4 regions of the Klebsiella terrigena genome follow, and region 1 is predicted to be linked to each of the others. Evidence: predicted binding sites of a transcription regulator. Region 1 holds the regulator's gene; each other region holds the start of a gene.
What was found. Region 1 encodes PhoB, which activates phosphate uptake and scavenging genes when phosphate is short. Its sites were predicted from a motif close to CTGTCATAAAACTGNCNNAT; they were not measured.
Positions count from the first base shown of each region.

Region 2: a site for PhoB is predicted at 2,014-2,033, ahead of opgB (phosphatidylglycerol--membrane-oligosaccharide glycerophosphotransferase). Genes of this name have one in related genera too.
Region 3: a site for PhoB is predicted at 3,496-3,515, ahead of kdgR (DNA-binding transcriptional regulator KdgR). Genes of this name have one in related genera too.
Region 4: a site for PhoB is predicted at 2,761-2,780, ahead of uvrB (excinuclease ABC subunit UvrB). Genes of this name have one in related genera too.

Region 1 covers NZ_CP050508.1:4,463,149-4,468,500, reverse strand. Annotated here, with positions in the region: gene sbcC (exonuclease subunit SbcC) at 1-1,036, opposite strand, end outside; gene sbcD (exonuclease subunit SbcD) at 1,033-2,235, opposite strand; gene phoB (phosphate response regulator transcription factor PhoB) at 2,417-3,106, shown strand; gene phoR (phosphate regulon sensor histidine kinase PhoR) at 3,128-4,423, shown strand; gene brnQ (branched-chain amino acid transporter carrier protein BrnQ) at 4,833-5,352, shown strand, end outside.
Region 2 covers NZ_CP050508.1:4,884,694-4,890,045, forward strand. Annotated here, with positions in the region: gene dnaT (primosomal protein DnaT) at 28-567, shown strand; gene dnaC (DNA replication protein DnaC) at 570-1,307, shown strand; gene HCK03_RS22915 (YjjA family protein) at 1,374-1,868, shown strand; gene opgB (phosphatidylglycerol--membrane-oligosaccharide glycerophosphotransferase) at 2,126-4,417, shown strand; gene HCK03_RS22925 (GNAT family N-acetyltransferase) at 4,483-5,319, opposite strand; gene HCK03_RS22930 (GNAT family N-acetyltransferase) at 5,351-5,352, shown strand, end outside.
Region 3 covers NZ_CP050508.1:2,101,819-2,107,170, reverse strand. Annotated here, with positions in the region: gene ftsI (peptidoglycan glycosyltransferase FtsI) at 1-445, opposite strand, end outside; gene cspE (transcription antiterminator/RNA stability regulator CspE) at 637-846, opposite strand; partial or broken gene HCK03_RS09910 (DUF2627 domain-containing protein) at 859-1,003, opposite strand; gene HCK03_RS09905 (YebO family protein) at 1,638-1,928, opposite strand; gene mgrB (PhoP/PhoQ regulatory lipoprotein MgrB) at 2,003-2,146, opposite strand; gene HCK03_RS09895 (YobH family protein) at 2,307-2,546, shown strand; gene kdgR (DNA-binding transcriptional regulator KdgR) at 2,613-3,404, opposite strand; gene HCK03_RS09885 (MFS transporter) at 3,582-4,955, shown strand; gene htpX (protease HtpX) at 5,034-5,352, opposite strand, start outside.
Region 4 covers NZ_CP050508.1:3,962,462-3,967,813, forward strand. Annotated here, with positions in the region: gene pmrB (two-component system sensor histidine kinase PmrB) at 1-211, shown strand, start outside; gene uvrB (excinuclease ABC subunit UvrB) at 479-2,494, opposite strand; gene HCK03_RS18660 (ABC transporter ATP-binding protein) at 3,232-3,954, shown strand; gene bioD (dethiobiotin synthase) at 3,896-4,618, opposite strand; gene bioC (malonyl-ACP O-methyltransferase BioC) at 4,611-5,352, opposite strand, start outside; gene bioF (8-amino-7-oxononanoate synthase) at 5,350-5,352, opposite strand, start outside.

The DNA.
Region 1 (5,352 bases):
GCTGGGTCTGCTGCAGCTGGCTCGTTTGCTGCTGCGCCGCGAGACGAATGCCCGCCCGCAGCCGCAGCCGATCGTGTAAGCGAGTATTTACTTCCTCCACCTGGCGGCGGGTCTGCGCCAGCGCCTCGGCCTGCTCCTGCTGTCGGGTCCACAGCGGACGCAGCTGGTCGGCAGGCTGCGCCTGCTGCAGCGCCGCCAGCTGCGGCTGGGCCTGCTCCAGCGCCTGCTGCGCTTCTCGCAGTTGCGTCTGGGTCTGGCTCTCGTCGCGGATGAGCTCCTGCTGGCGCAGCAGCCATTGCAGCGTATTTTGCTCACGCGCCTGCTCGGCGAGGCACTGCTGTTCTTCAGCAGTAAGTACTTGCAAACTTTGCTGCAGCGCCTGCTGCTGCTCGTCGCTTAGCAGCAGAACGCCGGAGGCCTGGGCCTGCAGCTTTTCCAGCTCGCTGCGGGCGAGCTTGTGCTTTTCAAACACCTGGGCGGAGATCTGCCCGTAGATTTCGGTGCCGGTGAGCTCCTCCAGCAGCTCCGCGCGCTCTTTGGGTTTGGCGTTTAGAAAGGCGGCGAACTGGCCCTGGGAGAGGAGCATCGAGCGGGTAAAGCGGCCGTAATCGAGGCCGGTGAGCGAGGCGGTCATCTCCAGCTTGTCTTTGACTTTGTCGGCAAGAATTTGCCCATCGTCGCAGCGGGCCAGCTCGACGCGGGGCGCCTGCAGGTTGCCGTCGGGCTGGTTGCGCGCGCGGTTCTGGCTCCAGAAGGCGCGGTAGGCGGTGCCTTTGACCTCAAACTCAACTTCAGCCAGGCATTCGGCGGTATTGCGGGTCATCAGATCGTTTTGCGATTGCGACACGCTGCTCAGGCGCGGCGTTTCGTGGTACAGCGCGAGGCAGATAGCGTCCAGCAGCGTCGTTTTTCCGGCCCCCGTCGGCCCGACGATCGCGAACAGCCCGTTGCTGGCGAAGGGTTCGGCGGTGAAATCAATTTTCCACTCGCCTTTCAGCGAGTTAAGGTTTTTCAGACGCAGGCTCAGAATTTTCACAGGTGCTCCTCACCGTTCAGGCTGTGCAGCGTTTCGTTGAACAGCTGCTCGAGGCGCTGCTGCTGCGGCTCTTCGAGATTCTCCAGCGCCAGGCGACGGGCAAAAACCTCCTCAACCCGCAGCTCGCTGAGGGTTTCCCGCCGCTCGCCGGCCAGAATGCGCTCGCGCTGGGCGCGGCTGCGGCGCACCAGCAGCACTTCCACCGGCAGCGCTTCGCAGCGGGCCTGGATCTGGCGCTGAATATCGTGCAGATATTCATCGCTGGTGATTTCAATATCCAGCCAGGCGGCGGGCAGTTCCGCGCTGTCCTGCCATCGGTCAAGCTGTTCGCTGATGCTGGCGAAATCGCCCTTTAGCACCGCCAGCGGCTGAACTATCGGCACCGTCAGCGGGCTAACGTCCGTCAGTCGTCCGTCGGTAAAGGTCACCAGATTGACGCTTTTACTTTTCCCGGTCTCATCAAAGCTCAGGGAGATTGGCGAGCCGCTGTAGCGTATATGCTCGCAGCCGCCGACGATCTGCGCCCGGTGGATATGGCCCAGCGCGATATAGTCGACGGGAGGAAAACGGCTGGCCGGGAAGGCATCGAGGGTGCCGATGTAGATTTCGCGCACCGCGTCGCTTTTGCTGGCGCCGACGGTGGTCAGGTGGCCGCTGGCGATAATCGGCAGCGGCCGGTCGCCGCGCAGGTCGCAGGCCTGCCGGTACTGCTGCTGATAGTAGTCGCTGATGGCGGTGAGCAGCAGCTGCTGCTTTTCACCGCTGGAGTGTCCGGCCTGGCTGGTGACCAGCTCGCGCGGGCGCAGGAAGGGGACCGGGCAGAATATCGCCCCCGGCGAGCCGTCGCGCAGCGGCAGAACGAAGGGGGCATGGCCGGCGTTCGCCACGACCGTGGTTTTTAAAAAGGCCAGGATGTCGCGCGATTCATTCAGCGTGGCAACCGAATCATGGTTGCCCGCCAGCACCACCAGCCGACAGCCGGTTTGCTGGAGCTGAACCACGAAGTGGTTATAGAGCTCGCGGGCGTAGCTCGGCGGCGAGCCGGTATCAAAGATATCGCCGGCGACAATAATGGCATCGACCTCGTGAGCCTGCGCGCTGGCCAGCAGCCAGTCGAGAAAGGCCGCATGCTCAGCGGCGCGGCTTTTGCTGTAAAAGTTTTGCCCGAGATGCCAGTCAGAGGTGTGAATGATGCGCATAAATATTCCGTTGCCTAAGAGCGTTGCCGCCATTATACCATCGACGCAGGGGGAGTTAAGTGCGTGTCATAATTCAAAATCCTCGATCGTCAGGCGACCATTTTTTTCATAAATCTGTCACAAAACTGACGCATAATGGCGCCGCACTCTATACTGATGGCTAAAAAATACAGGGTAAATAATGGCGAGAAGAATTCTGGTCGTTGAAGATGAAGCTCCAATCCGCGAAATGGTCTGCTTTGTTCTGGAACAAAACGGCTTTCAGCCCGTCGAGGCGGAAGATTTTGACAGCGCGGTGAACCAGCTCAATGAACCCTGGCCCGATCTGATTCTCCTTGACTGGATGCTGCCGGGTGGTTCGGGCCTGCAGTTTATTAAGCAGCTTAAGCGTGAGGCGATGACCCGCGATATTCCGGTGGTGATGCTGACCGCTCGCGGTGAAGAGGAAGATCGCGTTCGCGGCCTCGAGACCGGCGCCGACGATTACATCACCAAGCCTTTCTCGCCGAAAGAGCTGGTGGCGCGAATCAAAGCCGTGATGCGGCGCATTTCCCCGATGGCGGTGGAAGAGGTGATTGAAATGCAGGGGCTGAGCCTCGATCCCTCCTCCCATCGCGTGATGACCGGCGAAAACCCGCTGGACATGGGACCGACCGAGTTTAAGTTATTACACTTCTTTATGACCCATCCGGAACGCGTATACAGCCGCGAGCAGCTGCTGAATCACGTCTGGGGAACCAACGTGTATGTAGAAGACCGAACGGTAGACGTGCATATTCGCCGTCTGCGTAAAGCGCTGGAACACAGTGGCCATGACCGGATGGTACAAACGGTTCGCGGCACGGGATATCGTTTCTCCGCCCGTTTCTGAATGTCGACAGGAGTGTGAACCGTGCTGGAACGGCTGTCATGGAAAAGGCTGGCGCTTGAGCTTTTCTTATCTTGTATCCCGGCCCTGATTCTCGGGGCGCTATTTGGTCATTTGCCGTGGTTCTTACTGGCGGCGGTGACCGGACTTCTTATCTGGCATTTCTGGAATTTATTACGTCTTTCGTGGTGGCTGTGGGTGGACCGCAGCATGACGCCACCGCCGGGGAGCGGCAGCTGGGAACCTCTGCTGTACGGCCTCCACCAGATGCAGATGCGTAATAAAAAACGCCGACGCGAGCTGGGCAGCCTGATCAAACGCTTTCGCAGCGGGGCGGAATCGCTGCCCGACGCGGTGGTGCTGACCACTGAGGAGGGGGCGATCTTCTGGTGTAACGGCCTGGCACAGCAGATCCTCAATCTGCGCTGGCCGGACGACAGCGGACAAAATATCCTTAACCTCCTGCGCTATCCTGAATTTGCCAACTACCTCAAAAGCAAAGATTTCAGCAAACCGCTTAATCTGATCCTTAATAACGCCCGTCATCTGGAAATCCGCGTGATGCCCTACAGCGATAAGCAGATGCTGATGGTGGCGCGCGACGTGACGCAGATGCACCAGCTTGAAGGCGCCAGGCGCAACTTTTTCGCCAACGTTAGCCACGAGCTGCGCACGCCGCTAACGGTGCTGCAGGGGTATCTGGAGATGATGCAGGAGCAGGTGCTGGAAGGGATGACGCGGGAAAAGGCCCTGCATACCATGCGCGAGCAAACTCAGCGTATGGAGGGATTGGTTAAACAGCTGCTGACCCTGTCGCGTATTGAAGCGGCCCCGGTTCTGGCGATGAACGACAAAATTGACGTGCCGATGATGCTGCGGGTTGTCGAGCGTGAGGCGCAAACGCTCAGCCAGAAAAAGCATACCCTGCACTTTGTGGTCGATGAGTCGCTGCAGGTGCTCGGTAACGATGAGCAGCTGCGCAGCGCGATCTCGAATCTGGTGTATAACGCGGTCAACCATACGCCGGAGGGAACGGAAATTACCGTCAGCTGGCAGAAAGCGCCGCACGGCGCGCTGTTTAGCGTTGAGGATAACGGCCCGGGGATCGCGCCCGAGCATATTCCGCGGCTGACCGAGCGCTTCTATCGCGTGGATAAAGCGCGCTCGCGGCAAACCGGGGGCAGCGGCCTGGGGCTGGCTATCGTTAAGCATGCGGTCAACCATCACGACAGCCGGCTGGATATTGAGAGCACGCCCGGTAAAGGAACGCGGTTTAGCTTCCTGCTGCCGGAACGTTTAATTGCCAAAAAAAGCGACTAGGCCCCGCGCTGTCAACATAACTTGTCAATGACCAGCTCCGGCTGGTCATTTTCGTTTGCAGTCAATTTTCAGCTGCGTAATTAACGAACGTCTGCTGCTTTTTTGTTCGCATGATTAGCCACATGTTTTCCTTCATTATGGTTAATAACGCTGGTTGAAATTGTAGACTTAGCATAATCATCTGCTTTTACGATCCCGCCTTGCTTTAAAACGTTATAAGCGTTTAAATTGCGCCCCATGCAGTCGTAGACAGACTGCTTTTGCGTGGTATTTCAAAAAACAATTCTTTCCCACGCCGCTTCGGGAGCATATCTCGCTGAGTTTCCGGCAATAGCCGCTGTATCATCCCTAAGGGAAGGCACGGTATTTTTCCGTTTAACACCACCACATCCACAGGCAGTATGAATTTATGACCCATCAGTTAAAATCTCGCGACATCATAGCGTTGGGCTTTATGACCTTCGCGCTGTTCGTCGGTGCAGGCAACATCATCTTCCCCCCAATGGTTGGTTTACAGGCTGGTGAACACGTTTGGACCGCCGCTATCGGCTTTCTGATCACCGCCGTGGGTTTACCGGTGCTGACGGTCGTGGCGCTGGCGAAAGTCGGCGGCGGCGTTGAAAGCCTGAGCACCCCGATTGGCAAAGTGGCGGGGATTCTGCTGGCCGTCGTCTGCTACCTGGCGGTAGGACCGCTGTTCGCGACTCCGCGTACCGCGACGGTCTCCTTTGAAGTGGGGATTGCCCCGCTGACCGGCGACGGCGCGATGCCGCTGCTGATTTATAGCGTCATCTATTTCGCCCTGGTGATCCTCGTTTCGTTATATCCCGGCAAGCTGCTGGATACCGTCGGCAATTTCCTCGCTCCGCTGAAAATCATTGCCCTGATTATTCTCGCCGTCGCGGCGATTATTTGGCCGGCAGGCCCGA
Region 2 (5,352 bases), 420 kb from region 1:
ATCGTTGTTCAGAGTTGAGATAGTGTTATGTCTTCGCGAATTTTAACTACCGATTTTAGCGGCCTGGATGATTTCATTCAGGATCCTGCGGCCATTCTCGCAAAATCGGCCGGCGGTGCCGTTGCCGTTTTTGCCAACAATACTCCCGCCTTCTACGCGCTGACGCCGGAACGCCTGGCCCAGCTGCTTGAACTGGAGAGTAAGCTGGCACGCCCCGGCAGCGATATCGCGCTTGATACGCAGTTCTTTGACGAGCCGACCGCCGCGCCGGCCGCGATCCCTATGGGGAAATTCGCCATGTACGCCGACTGGCAGCCGGACGCCGATTTTCAGCGCCTCGCGGCGCTGTGGGGTATCGCCCTCAGCCAGCCGGTGACGCCGGAAGAGCTGGCGGCATTCGTTACCTACTGGCAGGCGGAAGGCAAAGTTTTTCATCACGTGCAGTGGCAGCAGAAGCTGGCGCGTAGCGTGCAAATCGGTCGTGCCGGCAACGGCGGCCAGCCGCGTCGTGATGTGAATACGGTCAGCGAGCCGGATAACCATATTCCACGAGGGTTCCGAGGATGAGCATGAAAAACGTTGGCGAACTGATGAAGCGCCTGCAAAAAATGATGCCTGCTCATGTCGAACCGGCGTTTAAAACCGGCGAAGAGCTGCTGGCGTGGCAGAAAGAGCAGGGCAAGCTGCGTTCCGAAGCCCTCGAGCGGGAGAACCGGGCGATGAAAATGCAGCGGACGTTTAACCGCTCCGGCATCCGCCCGCTGCATCAAAACTGTTCGTTTGAGAACTACCGGGTCGAATGCGAAGGCCAGATGAACGCGCTCTCCAGAGCGCGCCAGTACGTTGAAGAGTTCGACGGCAACATCGCCAGCTTTATCTTTTCCGGCAAGCCCGGCACCGGTAAAAACCACCTTGCGGCCGCCATTTGTAACGAGCTGCTGCTGCGCGGCAAATCGGTGCTCATCATTACCGTCGCTGACATCATGTCGGCAATGAAGGACACCTTCGGCAACCGGGAGATCAGCGAGGAGCAGCTGCTGAACGATCTCAGCCGGGTCGATCTGCTGGTGATCGATGAGATCGGCATGCAAACCGAATCGCGCTATGAAAAGGTGATCATCAATCAGATCGTCGATCGCCGCTCCTCATCAAAGCGCCCGACCGGGATGCTAACCAACAGCAACATGGACGAGATGAACAAGCTGCTCGGCGAGCGCGTGATGGACCGCATGCGCCTCGGCAACAGCCTGTGGGTGATTTTCAACTGGGATAGCTATCGTCACCGGGTCACCGGCAAAGAGTATTAAGACATTTCCGATCTCAGGCGGCGTTATACTCAAGAAATTCTTATATAACGACGAAGAGTACCGTTTATGAAATCTGCTAAATCCTTGCTCCGCTGCAGCGTCGCTGCCGCGGCATTTCTTGTCACCGGCGCGCAGGCTGCCTCGTGGCAGGACTCTCTCTCCAGCGCCGCCAGCGAGCTCAGCAGCCAAAGCGGCTCGCAGCAAAGCGGCGCGCTGTCGATGTCCTCGCTGACCAGCCTGCTGAACGGCGGGAGCCAGTCGCTGACCGCCAGCAGCATGAATAATGCCGCCGGCATTATGTCGTACTGTGCGAAGCAGAAGCTCTCCTCGGTGACCAATACCGAAAACGTCAAAAACCAGGTGCTGGATAAGCTCGGCCTCGGCACCCCGGAAAAACAGAAAGAGGACACCGGCTATCTTGAAGGTTTGCAGGGTCTGCTGAACAGCAATAACGGCCAGCAGCTGAACCTGAGCACCCTCGGCAGCAGCCCGCTGGCGGAAAAAGTCAAAACGCAGGCCTGCGATCTGGTTCTCAAACAGGGCGCGAAATTCCTCTCCTGATCTTCTCCCCAGATGCCGCGTTTGGCGCCTTTGCCTGGCCAACGCGGCCGCAGCCCCATTTTTTAACATTGATGGTCTCATTTTCCCCCGTAGGGAAGGATGAGACGTCGCTCAAAAATACCAATTTATAAACCAATTCTGAACCACAGCACAGTTTCATGACTCTACAATTGCAGCAGTATGGCGCTGCCATTACAGTATATCGTGGAAAGTGATCTATTCGGCTAGCGGTCAGCTGGCGCTAATGAGGGTAAGCTGTGTCAGAGTTGTTATCCATCGCCCTGTTTCTCACCTCGGTGGTGATTTATGCCTTGAAGGCCGGTCGCAATACCTGGTGGTTTGCCGCTACGCTAACGGTGCTGGGCCTGTTTGTGGTTCTCAACATCACTCTCTACGCCAGCGATTATTTCACCGGCGACGGCATTAATGACGCGGTGCTTTATACCCTGACCAACAGCCTGACCGGCGCGGGCGTCGGCAAATATATCCTTCCCGGCGCCGGGATTGTCGTGGCGCTGGTGAGCGTTTTCAGCGCCCTGGGCTGGATACTCCGCCGACGCCGTCATCATCCTCACCACTTTGGCTATAGCCTGCTGGCGCTGGTTCTCGCGCTGGCCTCCGTTGACGCCAGTCCGGCGTTCCGCCAGATTAGCGAGCTGGTGAAATCCCAGTCCCGCGACGGCGATCCGGATTTTGTTACCTACTATAAAGAGCCGTCGAAAAGCATCGCCAACCCCCAGCTCAACCTGGTCTATATCTACGGCGAAAGCCTTGAGCGCACCTATTTTGATAACGAGGCGTTTCCCGACCTGACGCCCGAGCTTGGCAAACTGAAAAGCGAAGGCCTCGATTTCAGCAACACCGCCCAGCTGCCTGGCACCGACTACACTATCGCCGGGATGGTCGCCTCGCAGTGCGGCATCCCGCTGTTTGCGCCGTTTGAAGGCAACGCCTCGGCCTCGGTCTCCAGCTTCTTCCCGCAGAATATCTGCCTCGGCGACATTCTGAAAAACTCCGGCTACGAAAACTATTTTGTGCAGGGCGCCAACCTGCGTTTCGCCGGAAAAGACGTGTTCCTCAAGTCCCACGGCTTCGATCATCTGTACGGCGCTGAAGAGCTGAAAACCACGGTTGCCGACCCCGCCTACCGCAACGACTGGGGCTTCTACGACGACACCGTGCTGGATGAAACCTGGAAAAAATTCGAGCAGCTTTCGCAGTCCGGTAAACGCTTCTCGCTCTTTGCGCTAACGGTGGACACCCACCATCCTGACGGTTTTATTTCCCGCACCTGCCAGCGAAAAAGCTATGAAATGGGCGGTAAAAAGAACCTCTCCTTCAGCGCGGTAAGCTGCAGCCAGGAACACATCGCGGCGCTTATCGAGAAGATCAAAGCCTCGCCCTATTTCAAAAACACGGTGATTGTGGTCTCTTCCGATCACCTGGCGATGAAAAACAGCGCCTGGGAATACCTGAACAAGCAGGATCGCAGCAACCTGTTCTTCGTACTGCGCGGCGACCAGCCGCAGCAGGATACGCTGGCGGTGAAGCGTAATACCATGGACAACGGCGCCACGGTGCTGGATATCCTCGGCGGCGATAACTATATCGGCCTTGGGCGCAGCAGCCTCTCCGGGCAGTCGCTTTCTGGCATCTTCCTCAATATGAAAGATAAGGTGCTGGCCTGGAAGCCGGACGTCATCCGCCTGTGGAACTTCCCGAAAGAGATGAAAAACTTCACCGTGGACCCGCAGAAAAGCATGGTTTCCTTCTCCGGCAGCCACTTCCGTCTGCCGCTGCTGCTGCGGGTATCCGATAAACGCGTCGAGCCGCTGCCAGAGAGCGAATACTCCGCGCCGCTGCGCTATCAGCTGGCTGATTTTGCCCCGCGCGATAACTTTGTCTGGATCGACCGCTGCTACAAGATGGGCCAGCTGTGGTCCAGCGAGCTGGCGCTCTCGACCGACTGGTGCGTATCGCAGGGCCAGCTCGGCGGCGAGCAGACCGTACAGCGCGTCGATAAAGCCCAGTGGCAGGGGAAAACGGCGTTTAAAGATACCCTTATCGATATGGAGCGCTACAAAGGCAACGTCGATACGCTGAAAATTGTCGATAACGATATTCGCTATAAGGCCGATAGCTTCGTGTTTAACGTCGCCGGCGCACCGGAAGAGGTGAGGCAGTTTAGCGGCATCTCCCGGCCGGAATCCTGGGGCCGCTGGTCCAACGCGCAGCTCGGCGGCGAAGTCAAAATCGAGTTTAAGAACCCGCTGCCGGAGAAATTCGATCTGGTGATCACCGCCAAAGCCTACGGACCCAACGCCAATAAGCCGATCCCGGTTCGCGTCGGGGATAGCGAACAAACGCTGACGCTGGCTAATGACGTCTCCACCACCACGCTGCATTTCGACAACCCGTCGCGCAGCGATACGCTGATCATCGTCCCGCCGGACCCGCAGTCCACCAACGAAGGCAATATTCTCGGCCACGCGCCGCGCCAGCTGGGCATCGGCATGGTGGATATAAAAATCGTCAAGCGCGAAGGCTAAGCCCGCCCGTCCGGCTCTCTGAGGGCCGGACGGCGCGGTGTAAAACCGCCGCCGACCCCATCTTATTACCGCCCGGCAGAAGCCTCGCCGGGGAACTCCACGCTCATCTCATACTGCTGCAGCGCCATGGTGGCATATCCCGCCGCGCTGAACAGCGGCGTAAACGACTGCGGAACGCTGACCGAGGTGCCAAGGCCGGGGAACTGCCGGGCAAGGGCAATAAGCAGCTCGCGCGCCAGGCCGCGGCCGCGGGCGGCAGGTTCGACCCACAGCAGCTGGAGCTGCGGCTTAGCGGTGAGCGTCGCCAGCACCGCGAATGCCTGCTGATTAAGCGTCAACGCGCGGCACGGCAGCGTATTGAAGGTCATCGGGTCCATCAGCCACGGCAGCCGGCCGTTGATTTCCGCCCCCGCCCTGCGCGTCAGCGCCAGCACATCGTACGGCTGCAGCAGCGGCGCGCCCTCGCCCTCCGGCTGCGCGCTCAGATAGCCGCAAAGCCCGTGACGAACGCGAAAGCCCAGCGATTGATACAGCGCAACCGCGGCGTGATTATTACGGATCACCTCCAGCCACATCCGCCGCACGCCCCGGGCCTGTAACGAGGCCATCAGCGACACCATCAGCGCGCGGCCGGTTCCTTTTCCCCGCCAGGCCGGCCGCACGGCAAAGGCCGCCAGCCTGGCCGCATCGCCACGGCGGGTGATAATGGCGATTGCCGCCGGCGTATCTCCCGCCAGCCAGACGCAGGAATCCAGCAGGCTCAGCCCTTCAGCGCTGAAGCGCTGCACAAACACCTCGACCGACAGCGAAACGGGCACCAGATAATCTTCAAAACAGTCGCTGAGGATCGTCGTCAGCTGTTCGCTGCTAAAGCAGGTGGCGGGAACGGCGGTCAACTCCATACGTTTCTCCCAAAGGTGCTATGCTGAGGCAAT
Region 3 (5,352 bases), 2.4 Mb from region 1:
GATGCAGCTTATCGATCCACTCGGCCTGCTCCGGGTTAACCTGGCGCGCCAGATAGACAAAGCGCATATGGGGGTGAGCCTGAACCCGTTTCGCCAGGTCGCTCAGGTTAAGGTGCAGCGCTTCCGCCATTGCCTGCCAGCGCGGCCCATAGCCGACGCCCCCTTTCTCGACGATCGTTTGCGGGTCGGCCCAGATAGCGCTAACCGGTACGCTGACCGCCAGCGGGCGATTCTCGCGGTCGCTTATCATCCCGCGCTGAACGTCGATAGGCTCTTCCCGCAGCGAACGCATATCCTCTTGTTTAACCAGATTATCGGGGGAGACAATCTGCAGCCATCCCACCCGTCCTAAAAGCAGCCCAAGGCAGCTGAGGATCGCTGCACACAGTAGCCCAAAGCGAATCGGGGTGAAATTCGCGCCTGTCTTAGTTTTGTTCTTTTGCACCGTAGCTCCAGCATTATTTTGCAACCCTCTGATTTAACAGAAAATCGACAAAACAGGATGCGAAACAGTGCTAATAAAGGTGTTGTTTTGCAACAAAGCGCAACGGAGGGGGAAAATCGGAAATGTTTTGCAATAAATGCTAAAAAGCCCCGCAGAGGCGAGGCTTTCTTTACAAGCTGAGTGGTCTTGAATCAGATAGCAGTTACGTTAACTGCTGCCGGACCTTTCTGGCCGTCCTGAATTTCGAACTCAACGTTCTGGCCTTCAGCCAGAGTTTTGAAGCCATTACCCTGGATGGCGGAGAAGTGTACGAACACGTCTTTGCTGCCATCAGCCGGAGTAATAAAGCCAAAACCTTTAGACTCGTTGAACCACTTAACTTGACCTTTAATCTTTGCCATTTGCAAAATTCCTTAGACTGTTTTCTTCGCCCGTAGGCGCTTACATAGATAAAACTGACACACTACTGCATGAGGCACTAATATAAGGTTCGGCAGAGAAGCGGTATTCAACGACAACGTGTTTACTCAGGACTTCTTTACTGAAAATGCCACACATAAACAGAACTGTACCTCGTTTAACCCGAAAGGTGTTATCACATACAACGTTAATAATGGCAAGCCATTTTTAAACGGCTCTCGATCCTTCGCACAAAATATAAGGGAATCATTTGACCAACTGCACGTTTATGCGCCTTTTCTCGCCCGCCGTTAATGCCAGGGCGCGCGGCAAACATCCCATTATGCATGGATGAGCGCTGCAACTTTTTCACCGTAGCTCAACAACTTCGCTCCGTCCAGCCCGCCAGGCATGCACCCTGCCAATTTTAAGGGGTTACGTCCGGGTCGCTGCATAACGATGCGCATAAACGCGCATATTGATAGTTGAAAATTGGCTTAGGCCGAGAATATGCAGGGTTAATTAAATCCTGTTAGCCACGCGATAAATAGTGTTTATATTGCATCTTAATAATGAATTTTCGATGACACACACTTTCATCATGCAATTAAATCACGATGTTATTATTTTATTTGAATAGCTCAAAAATCCATAGCTTATTGGATAAAATTGCGATCGCTAACACATTAAGTGACATAAGAAATGTGGCAATAAGCACGGAAGGATAAGAATAAGTTATTGCGTAAGGCGATGAGGCAGGCGTACACCAGTGCGGTGTACACCCGTTTAGCAGCTACCGCTCAGCGACGAGACGGATAAAGTCGTCGTCGTCCTTCCCCTTCTCAACGGCTGAAGGTTCGGCAGCCTCTTCCTTCTCAGGTTCATTGGCTTCGCAGAGCCGACGCAGCAGCGCGTTTTGGCGCTTTTGCTGATCCAGCAGAGCCTGCAGCAGCGCAATCTGCTCGTTGGCGCGCGAACTTGCGCGATTAACAAAAAACCATAACAACAGGCCGACAAGCAACAGCACAATGGAAAGCGCCAGCGATGCCAGATTTACGATCCCAGGACTTAGTAACTCACTCATTTCACCACCTCAAAGAGAAGGCGTTTATTCTACCACCCGCGCAGCAGAAGAAAATCAGTCGTAATAAAAATGTCTTACCAGGGGATGAATTTGTTGATGGTGCAGATGCCGCTGAAAAACTGCACATCCTGATCGCACATTACGTTAAGCATCTGAGTCCACAGCAACAAACAGCCCGCTATGACAACAATCAGCAAAACCCAGCGTAATTTTTTCACTCCACACTCCGCATCAATACCAGATGTTGCCAGGATAGCACGCTCATCTTAAACCGCGGCTAACTGTAATACGAAACGCAAGTTTCAGAATCATAGACTTGTTTCAACTCGTGTACCTGTCAAAATAAACGCCGAGGATAATACAAATTATGAGGCAACAATGCGATTGATCATTCGTACGATTGTAGTACTGGCTATCTTATGGATTGGCGTATTATTAAGCGGCTACGGCATGTTGATTGGCAGCAATGAGAACGCAGCGGGGCTGGGCCTCCAGTGTAAATATCTGACCGCTCGCGGTACCACAACCGTGCAGTACGTTCATTCTGACAGCGGTATTATTGGTCTGACCGACTGTCCGGTTCTGCGTAAAAGCGAAACCGTTATCGACAAAGGTTAATCCGCTCCGGGCTACAGCAGGAAGCGTCTTCCCGCTGTAGCCCGACGCAGCTAGCGCCCGCCGCTGTCAGAACGGATAGTCGTTATAGCCCATCTGCTCAGAAATTTTACGCGCCGCGGTGTGCAACATTTCAACGTATTCATGCAGACGTTCCTCCGAGAAGCGCAGCGTCGGGAAAGAGATACTCAACCCGGCAATCACTACGCCAAAGCGGTCGAAGACCGGTACACCAATGCAGCGTAGCCCCTCTTCCTGCTCTTCGTTGTCTTCGCCATAGCCCTGCTGACGAACGCTGTCCAGAACCCCCAGCAGCTCTTCGGTGCTGGTAATCGTCCGGTCGGTGCTGCGCTTATACTCGACGTCTTCGAGGATCTGCTCCACCTCGGCGCGGTCGCGCCACGCCAGCAGCACTTTGCCGATAGCGGTGCTGTACAGCGGGTTGCGGCGGCCGATGCGCGAATACATACGCAGGTTGTACATCGAATCGATTTTATGGATGTAGACGATACTGTCTTCGTCCAGCGCACCCAGATGGATAGTCTCTTTCGTCAGGCGCGACAGCTCGCGCATCTGAATATCCGCACTGCGCACCAGATCGACATTCTGCAGCGCGCGCGCGCCCAGCTCGAACAGCTTCAGCGTCAGGGAGTACTTCTCAGACTCCCCTTCCTGGGCAACGTAGCCCAGCGACTTCATGGTCTGCAAAAAGCGATAAACGGTGCTTTTTGACATCATGACGCGCTGAGATAGTTCGGTAATACCAATTTCACGCTCTTCGCCAAGCGCCTGCAGGATGCCAAAAACCTTCAATACTGAAGAGACAGAATCTGGCTGTTTATCCAAATCTGCAACTGCCATTTATCACCTCATCGCAACTGTTTTATAAAAATTAGAACCGGTTTTTATTATAAATTCGCAACCCGATGCCCGCAATCGTTCTTCTGCCCATTCGTTACAAATCTGCGACATACCGCCGAATAATCAATGCTAAAATCATTACCCAGAGAATAGTTACGATAAAGACACAAGCTTAACATGGATAAAAACGTTCCCGATGGTCTGCCACTGCCGCAGCGTTACGGCGCCATTCTGACCATCGTTTTAGGCATCGCGATGGCGGTACTCGACGGCGCCATTGCCAACGTGGCCCTGCCGACCATCGCTACCGACCTTAACGCTTCGCCCGCCGCCTCAATCTGGATAGTCAACGCTTACCAAATCGCCATCGTCATTGCGCTCCTGCCGCTCTCCTTTCTGGGTGATATGTTCGGCTATCGACGCATCTATAAAATCGGTTTGCTGGTGTTTACCTTTACCTCACTGGCCTGCGCCCTCTCCCACTCGCTGGAGATGCTGACTCTCGCCCGCGTAGCCCAGGGCCTCGGCGGCGCCGCGCTGATGAGCGTGAATACCGCGCTCATTCGTCTTATCTTCCCGAAACGCTTCCTCGGACGAGGAATGGGGATCAACTCGTTTGTGGTCGCCGTCTCATCCGCGGCCGGCCCGACGATTGCCGCCGCTATCCTCTCCGTCGCCTCCTGGCAGTGGCTGTTTTTAATCAACATTCCGCTGGGGATTATTTCGCTGACGCTCGCCATGCGCTACCTGCCGGCCAACAGCAGCCGCAGCAGGATCACCCGCTTCGATCTCCCCAGCGCTATCATGAATGCGCTGACGTTTGGCCTGCTGATTGTCGCGCTCGGCGGCTTTGCGCAGGGGCAGTCCGGCCAGCTGGTGCTCGCTGAATTGGCGGCTATGCTGGTTATCGGGTTCTTCTTCATTCGCCGCCAGCTGCGGATGCCGGTGCCGCTGCTGCCGGTTGATCTGCTGCGTATTCCGCTTTTCTCGCTCTCCATCTGCACCTCAATCTGCTCCTTCTGCGCCCAGATGCTGGCGCTGGTTTCGCTGCCCTTCTTCCTGCAGGCGACGATCGGACGCAGCGAGGTCGAAACGGGACTGCTGCTGACCCCCTGGCCGCTGGCGACCATGGTGATGGCGCCGCTGGCGGGCTACCTGATTGAGAAAATTCATGCCGGGCTGCTGGGAGCGATCGGTCTGACGGTCATGGCCTGCGGTCTGTTTGGCCTGGCGCTGCTGCCCTCATCGCCGTCCGATCTCGATATTATCTGGCGCATGGCGCTCTGCGGCGCGGGCTTCGGCCTGTTCCAGTCGCCGAATAACCACACTATCGTCTCATCGGCCCCGAGCCACCGCAGCGGAGGGGCCAGCGGAATGCTCGGCACCGCCCGACTGCTGGGACAAAGCACCGGCGCGGCGCTGGTCGCGCTGCTGTTCAATCTGCAGGGTAACGGCGGCACCCATACCGCGCTGCTGCTGGCTGGCGGACTGGCGGTAGTTGCGGCCACCGTGAGCGGCCTGCGCGTCACCCAGCCGCGCCCCGGACAATAGCCCGCCCGATTACGGCACAAAAAAAACCGCAGCCCGATTAAGGCTGCGGTTTTTGTTTCTACGCTCTGAAGAAGAGGATTACTTCAGATATTCCCCGCTGCGCAGAGCTTCGATACGTTTATCCAGCGGCGGGTGCGTCATAAACAGCTCGCTCATCGACTTCGCTTTGCCGTTGATGCACAGCGCCATCATGCTGCTGGCTTCCTGCGGCTCGTAGCTGGTTTTCAAACGCTGCAGGGCGGCGATCATTTTCTCACGGCCGACCAGACGGGCAGAGCCCGCATCCGCATGGAACTCGCGGTAGCGCGAGAACCACATGGTGATGATGCTGGCCAGAATCCCAAACACCAGCTCCAGAACGGTGGCGACGGCAAAGTAAACCAGCGGGTTGCCGTTG
Region 4 (5,352 bases), 500 kb from region 1:
AATTGATGAAGCGAAAAGCGGCGAGCTGAGCAAAGCGTTTGTCCGCATGGACAGCCGCTACGGCGGCATTGGTCTGGGATTAAGCATCGTCACCCGTATCGCCCAGTTGCACGATACCCAGTTCTTTTTGCATAACCGCCGGCCGGGCCCCGGCGTTCGCGCCTGGGTGCTCTTCCCGAGGCCGTCGCGTCAGAAGGTCAGCACCCACTGATGGAAGAAGGCGACGACGATAATAAAGGCGCAGGTAATGGCCAGATATTGGCGAAAGTGTAGTTTTTGCATGGCGCTATCCTCATTAGAATGAAGATAGTCTCCCCGAACAAGATTAAGCGGATATTAAGAGCTGGCCCAGCCGGGCTATTTTATTTGCCAGTTTGGCGCCAGGCAGCCCTCGCATCCGCAGGCGCTGCCCGGACGTTCCGTGCGGCCAGATCCCAGTCTGGCCGCAGCCTGGACGCCCGGTGCGACGGGCGCCGGCCTACGACGCGGCGATAAACAGATCCCGCAGCTTATGCAGCTGGTCGCGGATCTGGGCCGCCTCTTCGAACTCCAGGTTCTGCGCGTGCTGCATCATCTGCCCTTCCAGCTCGTGAATTCGCTGCTGCAGCGCTTTTGGCGTCAGCACCGGCGTATCCGCCTCGACCGGTGAACGCGACTTGCCGCGCCCTTTGGCCTTGGTCTTCGCCAGGCCGCTGCCCAGCGCCAGGATATCGACCACCTTCTTATTCAGACCCTGCGGGGTGATGCCGTGCTCTTCGTTATAGCGCTGCTGCTTCTCGCGACGGCGTTCGGTTTCGCTGATGGCCTTCGCCATCGAGGCGGTGATCCTGTCGCCGTAGAGAATCGCCTTACCGTTGATGTTACGCGCCGCGCGGCCGATGGTCTGGATCAGCGAGCGCTCGGAGCGCAGGAAGCCCTCTTTGTCGGCATCAAGGATCGCCACCAGCGAGACCTCCGGCATATCCAGCCCTTCACGCAGCAGGTTGATGCCGACCAGCACGTCAAACTCGCCGAGGCGCAGATCGCGGATAATCTCCATACGCTCGACGGTATCGATATCCGAATGCAGGTAGCGCACGCGCTCGCCGTGCTCCTCGAGGTACTCGGTGAGGTCTTCGGCCATCCGCTTGGTCAGGGTCGTCACCAGCACGCGCTCGTTGATGGCGGCGCGCAGGCGAATCTCCGACAGCAGATCGTCGACCTGGGTCCCCACCGGACGCACTTCGATAACCGGGTCAAGCAGGCCGGTCGGACGGACCACCTGATCGACCACCTCATCGCCGGATTTATCCAGCTCGTAGGCGCCGGGCGTCGCCGAAACGTAGATGGTCTGCGGCGCCAGCGCCTCAAACTCTTCAAACTTCATCGGGCGGTTATCCAGCGCCGACGGCAGGCGGAAACCGTACTCCACCAGCGTCTCTTTACGCGCCCGGTCGCCGCGGTACATCCCGCCAATTTGCGGAATGGTCACGTGGGACTCATCGATAACCAGCAGACCATCCGCCGGCAGGTAGTCGAACAGCGTCGGCGGCGGCTCGCCCGGCCCGCGCCCGGAAAGATAGCGCGAGTAGTTTTCAATCCCCGAGCAGTAGCCCAGCTCGTTCATCATTTCGAGGTCGAACTGGGTACGCTGACTCAGGCGCTGCTCTTCCAGCAGCTTGTTGTTTTCCAGCAGCACTTTACGCCGCTCCGCCAGCTCGACTTTTATCTCTTCCATCGCCTGAACGATTCGCTCGCGCGGGGTAACGTAGTGCGTTTTCGGGTAGATGGTATAGCGCGGGATGGACGACTCAACCTGCCCGGTCAGCGGATCAAAGAGCGACAGGCGCTCAACTTCTTCGTCAAACAGCTCAATACGCAGGGCAATATCGTCTGACTCCGCCGGGAAGACGTCAATGACCTCGCCGCGAACGCGGAAGGTCCCGCGCTGGAAAGCCTGATCGTTACGGGTGTACTGCAGCTCCGCGAGGCGGCGCAGAATGGCCCGCTGGTCAATCAGCATGCCGGTGGTCAGGTGCAGCATCATCTTCAGGTACAGGTCAGGATCGCCGAGGCCATAAATCGCCGAGACCGAGGCCACCACGATGACGTCGCGGCGCTCCAGCAGCGCCTTGGTTGCCGACAGGCGCATCTGTTCAATATGTTCGTTGACCGAGGCATCCTTCTCGATGAAGGTGTCCGAGCTCGGCACGTAGGCTTCAGGCTGGTAGTAGTCGTAGTAGGAGACGAAATACTCGACGGCATTCTCCGGGAAAAACTCCTTCATTTCGCCATACAGCTGCGCCGCCAGCGTCTTGTTGGGCGCGAGGACCATCGTTGGACGCTGCAGATCGGCAATGACGTTAGCGATGGTGAAGGTTTTACCCGACCCGGTTACCCCCAGCAGCGTTTGGTGCGCCAGGCCATCTTCCAGCCCCTCTTCGAGGCGACGAATGGCTTCTGGCTGATCGCCAGAGGGACGGAAAGCGGAATGCAGCGTGAACGTTTTACTCATATGTCTGACCCTGAAGGAGGATGAAGCGCCCGGCGCGAAACGGCAGGTGTTTAATTCTACCCGTCGCCGGCGCTTTTGCCAATAAATAATACTGGATATAAAACCAGTATCGTATTACTGTTTGCCCTGTAAACCTTGCCCCGGGCGGCCGCATTTGGGCAAAAAAAGCGCACCATGCGGAATAATCCGCCACTGTGTAAGGTTATCCCCAGAAAATTTTGCCATTTAACATTTGTCAAGCAAGGCGATGAATCTTTTATGGCAGCAGGTGACACTTTCCTTACAGCCATTGATTTTATACAACCAATTGATATTAAATAAAATTTAATAAAAGACGGGTTTCGCGCCAATTCAGCCGCAGGCCGCGTAATCTCTAGCTTACCGCAAGTTCTCTAACTCTAATACACAAGGTTATCCACAGGAATAGTGGATAACTCGCTGCAGGCCATGACCTCTGCCACCCGGCCGAAATTGCCCGCCGACGAAAATCACGCGGCTAAAAAATATTATTGAATTATTTTTGATATTTATCAGCTAAGGACGCCCGCCTTTTTGCTGCTTTCTGCACCACGTTTCACGCCGTTTAGCACCGGGAAAGTGCAGCCGCTTCGCTGTTCCCTGCCGGCGGTGGCCGCCGCGACCTGCGCTGGCGGAAAAATGCCGTCACTTCTTTTTCCTGGCAAGAGATTTGCAGAATGTTTGTCTCGCTCGCCGTCGTCAAAAAGGAGAAAACGTCTATGTTGAGTCTACGCGCCGTCAATCAGTACTATGGAAGCCAGCACACGCTGTGGAACGTCGATCTTGAGCTCAGGTCAGGAGAGTGCACCTGCGTGATGGGAAGTCAGGGAATGGGGAAAACCACGCTGGTCAACTGCATTACCGGGAATCTCCCGGTCGCCAGCGGCAGCATCACCTGGCAGGAGCGCGGAGCGCCGCCCTGCGACCTGATGCCGCTCTCCGCCCATTCACGCAGCGTCATCGGGATCGGCTACGTGCCGCAGGACCGGCGCATCTTTTCGCAGCTCAGCGTAGAGGAGAATCTGCATATCGCGCTGGCGGCCGGAGGCACGCCCGGCGCCGTGGTGAATAGCGAGATTTACGATCTCTTTCCGCAGCTCTACGCCCTGCGCCAGAGCAAAGGCGCCGCGCTCTCGGAAGACGACAGGTACCAGCTGGCGCTGGCGAGGGCGCTGATCGTCCGACCGCGCCTGCTGATACTCGATGAGCCCTCGCGCGGCAGCGGACAGCACTTTATGCATAAGCTGGGGGATCTGCTGGTTCGCCTGAACCGGGATATCGGTTTAACGGTGCTGCTCGCCGAGCAGCACCTGCCGTTCATTCGCCGGGTGGCCGACCGCTTCTGCCTGCTGCACCGCGGGCGCAGCGTGGCGCAGGGCGACGTTATACAGCTGGATGAGCCGCTGCTGGCGCAGTGGATGACGCCCGATCCAGCGCGCTAAGATCGAGGTACTGGCCGAGGTCTTCCCGCCGGGATGCCTCCTCCAGCCACGGGATTTCGCCCAGCATGGGTGCGGGCAGCAGCCGTTTGAGGGTCGCGAGGTATTCGCTATGCCGCTTCCCCGGCGGCTGGACGTCGTTAGCAATCCAGCCCACCAGCGGCAGCCCTGCCTGACGCACCGCCTGCGCCGTCAGCAGGGCATGATTAATGCAGCCCAGCTTTATCCCCACTACCAGAATCACCGGTAGCCGCTCTTCCTGCACCCAGTCGGCAAAGCTCAGGGTTTCAGACAGCGGCGTAAACCAGCCCCCAGCCCCTTCCACCAGCAGCCAGTCGGCCAGCGGCTCCAGCTCGCGCAGCCCGGCGGAGAGCGCGGCGGCGGTAATGGGGCGCCCCTCATCGGCGCTGATAATATGCGGCGAAGTGGGTTCAGCGAAGGTTAACGGGTTAACCTGCTCGTAGCTCAGCGCCACGCGGCTGTTGCGCTGCAGGGCCAGGGCGTCGTCGTTGCGCAGGCCCTGCGCCGTGTACTCGCTGCCGGAGGCCACCGGCTTATAGCCGGCGCTGTTCCGACCCCGCAGGTTTGCCGCCTGCAGCAGGGCGCAGCTGCTCACCGTTTTGCCGACTTCAGTATCGGTTCCGGTGACGAAATAACGCTCAATCACGTTCAATTACTCCTGTAAAAAGATGGTAGGTCAGCGGGCACTGCCCGTGCCGTTTTGGCCACGCCAGCTGAAGCTGCTGCAGCTTTGTGCGACTCAGCGGTGCCGCGCTGCGTCCCTGGTGTAAATGGGTGGCGCCGATACCCTTTAGCGAACGCATTGCACACAGGGCGTCGGGGAACGGCAGCGTCACGGCATGCACCTGCGCCTCGCCCCGCCAGCCGCTCATCACGCTGCGTACCGCCTGCTCGCTGAGGAAACGATTGGCGTGCGGATGCCGGTCAATCGTCGCCCAGGCCTGGTTGAGCTCGGGGAGCGAACCGGCCAATAGGGTGGTAAAGGCCACCCGCCCGCCGGGACGCACCACCCGGTACAGCTCAGCAAGCGCGGCGCCGAGGTCGTCGCACCACTGCACCGCCAGATTACTCCACGCCAGATCGACGCAGGCCGCCGGCAGCGGCAGGGATTCAATATCGCCCTCGACGTAGTCGTGCGCGACCTGCTGGCGCCGGGCCTCCGCCAGCATATCAACGGAGATATCCAGCGCGGTGACGCGGCTGCCCGCCTCGCGCCAGTAGCGGCTCATGCTGCCTGGGCCACAGCCCGCGTCCAGAACCTCGGCAAAGCGCCGGTCGCCAAGCTGGCGCAGCAGCAGCTCGGCGCTGCGCCGCTGCAGCTCATCGTGCTGCGTATAGCGGCTCGCCGCCCGACCGAAGGCGGCGGCCACCGCGCGTTTA